DNA from 2 places in the Staphylococcus sp. AS1337 genome. Region 1 is predicted to be linked to the other one. Evidence: riboswitches for the same ligand, from Rfam matches in the RefSeq annotation. Region 1 holds a riboswitch; the other holds the start of a gene.
What was found. Region 1 has a riboswitch for S-adenosylmethionine ahead of ACSUE0_RS06830 (MetQ/NlpA family ABC transporter substrate-binding protein). Riboswitches for the same ligand answer to the same signal wherever they lie in the genome.
Positions count from the first base shown of each region.

Region 1 (3,220 bases):
TTACGCATAATATTAGCAGCCTCATTATACAAGGATTTAATAAATTCTATACCACCTTCACTATCACGAATAGGTCCAATAGGTGCATGCATAAGTGTTGTTACGCCCGATAATACAGTAATCATTAAGTATTTATGCCACATGCCTTGTTCGACATTTGTATGTAGAATAAATTCAGCTTTTGTGCCTGAAAATGCCTGTTCAACATATTTAGCACGATTGCTTTCAGTACCGTTTAATTCCCCAAAAAAGAGTTTATCAAATTGACTGGTTTGAATAATCTCCCCAGTACTATCAAGTGTTGTTTCTATAATGCAGTAGCCACCCATGATTTTATTTTTTCCAAAAGCGTTTTGTAATTTAGGGACATGTGCAACGCCATTAAGTAGTGGAATAATTAAGGTGTTATGATCTATAAATGGTTTTAAATCTTCAATAGCATGATCTAAATGATAAGACTTTGAAGATAATAGCACGATATCAAAAGGTTCGACACGATCATCTTTTGTGATGAGTTGTGGATTAAAATGATAATCGCCTTTTTCACTATGAATGGATAAGCCATTTCGTTCTAGATATGATTTGCGTTTGGGCCGTACTAAAAATGTAACATGCTTGCCAGCCTCAGCTAAGCGACCACCAAAATAACCACCAATTCCGCCAGCACCTAGTACCAATATACGCATCGACAACAACTCCTTAAAATATGTATAGTATATTTAATCTCTATATACCACTTTTCATTTCCTTCTACACATTGAAAATTAAATTATTTAGTTTAAATGTCTAGCTATACTATCTATTTATATTATTGTAAAATGTTTAAAGAAAATAAAAATTGTGCAATATAAAAGTGTATTGTATATAAAACTTTAGGAGGGGCTACAATGTCGTTAAAAAACGCAAAGAAATATCAATGGAAAGATATTAGCGGTAAAGATTTTTTTCTGCCAATCATTTATTTAGCTAGCAATTTTATATTATCAATCATAATTTTGGTCATATTGTTGGCAGTTAATATAAGTTTTGGTGGTAGTTACTTAGATAATGGAATTGATGAGTCGAGCTCTACTGCTTTGTTAATGGAGATTGGCGTTTTTATATTTATCATGATTATATGGATGTTGTTACATAAAAATAGTTATAAAGCTGAGTGGAAAAATGGGTTCAATAATATCAAGAAATATTGGAAACTCATTGTTGTTACATTTATTGTTATGTTTATATTTAAATTAATTTTTCCAGTATTAGTTGATGCATTTGCACCTGAACAATGGAAATTTGAAGAAACACAAAATGACTTATTGGTTCAACAAATGTTTAGTACACCATTTTCAACGATGCTTGCGTTCTTTTCTATTGTAATTATTGCACCGGTTACTGAAGAGTTTCTCTTCCGACACTTGGTAATTGGTGAATTAGGAAAGAAATTGAATTTTATAGTGATGTCAGTATTATCTGTAATTGTTTTTGCATCTCTACACGTAACAGAAGCGCAATCACCATTAGAAATAGTTATGTATCTCGTTATCGCTATAGGTATTGTATACATCTATTTAAAAACACAACGAAGTTTAGCTACTGCTATAGCACTGCATGCATTAAATAACTTTATTGCATATGTAGCAATGGTCCTTCTGTAAAGGTAAATAGCTTTAAGAGATTGTTGTTTCACATGGAACAGGATTGGATTAATAGACGTATTATTTAGAATTTTCTAAAAACTAATTGACTAAACATGAGTATAATGCTAGGATAAAAACATTGCAACTACATATTGATTTACTCTTATCAAGAGAGGTGGAGGGACGTGCCCTATGAAACCCAGCAACCGTCGTTATACGAAATGGTGCTAATTCACAAAAAGTTATCGAACTTTTAAAGATGAGAGAAGGTTTATACTTTCTCTTATAAAATTAAGAGAAAGTATTTTTTATTTAGTTTGAAATTAAAAAATTCATGAGGAGTGAAATAAAGTATGAGGAAATTAATTGTTTTAGGCTCATTATTAATATTAACGAGCGTGCTTGCAGCATGTGGCAATTCAAATGGTAAAGATGGGGACAAAAAAATAACAATTGCAGCTTCACCAGCACCACACGGTGAAGTGTTGAAACATGCGAAAGAAGAAATGAAAAAACAAGGATATGATTTAGAAGTTAAAACAGTTAATGATTATAAAGTACCTAATAAATTATTAGATAAAGGTGATGTAGATGCCAATTTCTTCCAGCATACGCCATACTTAAAAGCAGAAAAGAAAGACCACAATTATGATATAGAAGAAGTTGGAAAAGTATTTACTACGCCTATGGGTGTTTATAGTAAAAAATATAAAGATATTAAAGATATTCCTAAAGGTTCAACAATATACGTTTCTAACAATCCAGCTGAAGAGGGTAGATTCTTATCATTTTTTGTAGATGAAGGATTAATAAAGATTAAAAAAGGTGTTAGTATAGAAGACGCAAAATTTGAAGACATTGTAGAAAATAAAAAAGATTTGAAGTTTAATAATAAACAAGGGGCAGAATTCTTACCTAAGACATATGAAAGTAAGGAAGGCGCTGCAGTTATTATGAATTCAAACTACGCGTTAGATAATGGATTAACGCCACATAAAGATGCTATCATTAGTGAAACTGAGTCATCACCGTTTGCGAATATCGTTGCTGTGAAAAAAGGACATAAAGATGATAAAAAGTATCAAGCACTTATAAAAGTTCTACAATCTAAAGACATGAAAAAATTCATTAAAAAAGAATACGGTAAAGATGTAATTCCGTATGAAAAATAAATTATTATGAACAGATATCAGTAATAAAAAAGGGGTGTAGTTTATGTCTAAACTAGGCATTGTTGGATTAGGAAGAGTAGGTAGTCAAGTTTTAACAGATGTACAATATTTGAATTTATTTTCAGAGATTGTTTTGGTTGATGATAAAGATGAGATTGCAAGTGGAGAAGCTCTTGATCATAATCATTCGCAAGGATTATTTAACACTGCGCATATCAATATTAAAGCTGGAGATTATCAAGATTTAGCAGACGCTGATTTTATTGTGATTGCTGCGAGTGTACCAACAGATAAAAATGATGGTGATCGTACTTTATTAGCGCAAGGCAATCATGACATTATAAAAAATGTTATGAGCCAAGTTGCCGAGGTAACACAAGAAGCAATAATTATTTTGATTTCTAATCCTGTAGATTCGATAGT
Region 1 covers NZ_JBOIHZ010000003.1:279,222-282,441, reverse strand. The annotation lists gene panE (2-dehydropantoate 2-reductase) at 1-686, opposite strand, end outside; gene ACSUE0_RS06835 (CPBP family intramembrane glutamic endopeptidase) at 888-1,643, shown strand; SAM riboswitch class I at 1,786-1,891, shown strand; gene ACSUE0_RS06830 (MetQ/NlpA family ABC transporter substrate-binding protein) at 1,979-2,797, shown strand; gene ACSUE0_RS06825 (lactate/malate family dehydrogenase) at 2,841-3,220, shown strand, end outside.

Region 2 (3,220 bases), on a different contig from region 1:
ATATATGTAAAGCTAAAGCCACTACGATTAGCGTTAGTATACTAAGCACAGTTACTTTAGGATATATTTTTGAAAACAATTTCGCCACTCCCATACTATTTTTGACTATAACTATTATTTTAACCTCTTTAAAACTTTTATACAATTATTGGCAATCCAAATACAGAAGATAACGATATACTATACTTTTCAAAATTATAAACTTATAAATGACTGAACTAATCAACACTTCACGGTATTACATTTCTAATACTACTACTTCTCGTTTCACTTTACGCCACCACAACTTAAATACTTGTACAAAAAAAGGATGTACTATATATATGTCAGACTACCCTCCCCCTATCGAAAGTAGTCATATAGCTTCATCCTAGAAATTAATATAATAGAGTTGTTAAATCATTTTCTTTTAATTTTATATACTTTTAAGAAGTGATATAGATTAGGTGCCCAGTCATTAAAATTCAATAAGAAACCATCATGACCTACGTTATCTGGGACAAAGAAATGTTTGTGATATTTAAAACGTTTTCCCACGGCACGCACTAAGTCATCTGGATATAACAAATCATCTGTGAAGCCCATTGTCATTACTTTAGTATCTAGGTTACTAAACACTTCATCTACATCATCGCGTCCTCTATCTACGTCATGGCTATCCAAGACGTCTAGGAGTGTTAAATAGCATAAAGAATCAAAATGATTCATAAATTTATTGCCTTGATGTTTTTGATAGGTTACAACTTGATCTGGTGAGAAACGTTTATCGTAGCTTTTAGACGAACGGTATGTTAAAAACCCTAACTGCCTTGCAATACTCATCCCCTCTTTATTGTCTAAATGAATGGCCTGTCTCGCTATCTCATTAAACGCACGACTATAGGATGATGTTTTATCTGTAGCTGCGAGAATCACTGCTTTTTCAACATCAAATTTACGATTATATAATAATTCTATGGCTTGCATGCCACCTAACGAACCGCCGATTAATATGTTAATCCTTTCGAAACCTAATGTTTCAATGCCTAATTCTATGGCACGTACGATATCTCTTAACGTAAGTGTCTCAGGAAACTTTGGATCTGTTAACGCAGAACTTGAACCATAAGGGCTTCCAATAACATTAAATGTCAAAAATTGGTAATCATTAATCGGCATATAACCACCGTCAATAATCCCTCTCCACCATCCAGGATTTTCATTTGTACCATACGTTAAGTGATTACCTGTTAAAGCATGACAGACCACTACGAGTGGTTGCCCTTTTAATCCTACATGTTCATAACGTAGTTTTAAGTTTGAGATGAATTCACCTGACTCCGTTTTGAATGGCCCTAGTTCTAGTGTATCAACCGTATAATTCGTCATGTTTTACCTCCTACTTAGTAAAAAAACTCCTCACTCATAAAATAAGTAAGAAGTTAAAAGTACTTATCATTCGAGTGTATCGATGGTATTAGCACCGTACTTTATAAGCCGGTTGCTGAAGCGTCCACGGGCCAAGTCCCTCAGCTTCTCGAAATAAGATTTGATTTTAATTGTATTAAAGATAAGCTCATTAATTAAGATAAAATTAAAATGTTAATGTAATCTAAAATATCTTAATTTTCTAATTATTTATAGTTTAACGGATAATATAACTTACTTCAATAGGATTGTTTAAAATACCCAACGTAACACTGCCATAATGACAATGCCACTAAGTATAGTGATTGTTAAGCTGCGTGATATCACAGCAATGATAATAGTCGGGAGCATCGTTATTAAGAATGGCACGTTAAAGCTATAACCCATGACATCTTCTTGTTGCTCTATTAATCCATCGATAATTAAAGCAGTAAATAATGTAATTGGTATAAATGATAGCCATTTAATAACACGTTCAGATAACTTTATTTTAGTTATCAAAATAAAGGGAATAATTCGTGTGAGCCATGTTACCACACCACATAACACGATAATTGTTAACATATGTACCGTCGTTGTCATCGTTCCATCATCACTCCAATCAGCGCTGCAATAGTTGAAGCTAATATGATAGCCAAATATGAAGGCATAAACAAGCTTAAACTAAGCATCATTACAATCACACATATAATCAATACAAAATATATGTTTATCTTCGAGCGTCTAATCGACTCAAATTGCGAGACAGCTAAGAATATAAACATAGCGGTAATTGCAAAATCTAATCCTAGTGCTTCTGGTTGATGTATGTATTTACCAAAGACTGCACCAATAATACATGCAAATGTCCAAAAAACATATGCTGTTATATTTAATCCATGCAACCAACGATCATTAATCTTCTCACCTTTTAAATGTGGTGTAATAGCTACACCGAATGTTTCATCTGTTACTAATGTAGAAAGACCGATCCTATTTAATAAACTATAGTTTTTATAACTTGGCGCAAGCGTCATACTTAATAAAAACATTCTTGAGTTCACAATGAATGTCGTCAATATAATTGCAGATATGGGCGTGCCAGAAATAACAAGCGCACAAATAATAAACTGTGCCGCGCCCGCATACACTAGCAAGCAAAGTAAAATAATTTCCAACATACTAAATCCCGATGCCACTGCAACAATTCCAAAAGACAGACCAACACCAGCATAACCTAACAAAGTAGGAATACACGCTTTTACACCTTGTTTAAAAGTAACATGCGCCTCATTGTCCATTTTTCCACCCTCTCACCTCAAACGCTAAAAACAGTAAACCCATTCTAATATAATAGCATAAAAGTAATCAATACCTTTAGACATCGGTTTGTGTGACGTTAGTCTAACGTATGTCTTGAAATATTGTTAATACAGTTATTTAACTATTTCAGAATCTTGTGTTATTTATTAGACCACCCTTATAAACTCCAGTACTTTCAATCAAATTAACTATTTTAATAGTGCGTATTTTATGTATTTCTTATACTCAACTTTTACACCTCCCCTACCCTCTCTATACATATAAAAAAGTGCGTAGCTAATACTTTAACTACGCACTTTTAATAATTTATTTAATAGGACGGATGACTGTTTTACCACCCATATATGGAACTAATACTTCTGGTATTGTTACAGAACCATCTTCATTTTGGTAATTTTCAACTATTGCAGCAAACGTACGCCCTACTGCTAATCCACTACCATTAAGTGTATGTGCTAATTCTGGTTTAGCATTTTTATCACGTTTAAAACGAATATTTGAGCGACGTGCT
Region 2 covers NZ_JBOIHZ010000001.1:231,606-234,825, forward strand. The annotation lists gene ACSUE0_RS01090 (DUF2232 domain-containing protein) at 1-94, opposite strand, end outside; gene metX (homoserine O-acetyltransferase MetX) at 400-1,368, opposite strand; SAM riboswitch class I at 1,429-1,528, opposite strand; gene ACSUE0_RS01100 (AzlD domain-containing protein) at 1,660-1,989, opposite strand; gene ACSUE0_RS01105 (AzlC family ABC transporter permease) at 1,986-2,687, opposite strand; gene serS (serine--tRNA ligase) at 3,016-3,220, opposite strand, start outside.
Region 2: linked by a shared signal. The riboswitch ahead of metX (homoserine O-acetyltransferase MetX) and the one ahead of ACSUE0_RS06830 (MetQ/NlpA family ABC transporter substrate-binding protein) in region 1 are both predicted to bind S-adenosylmethionine.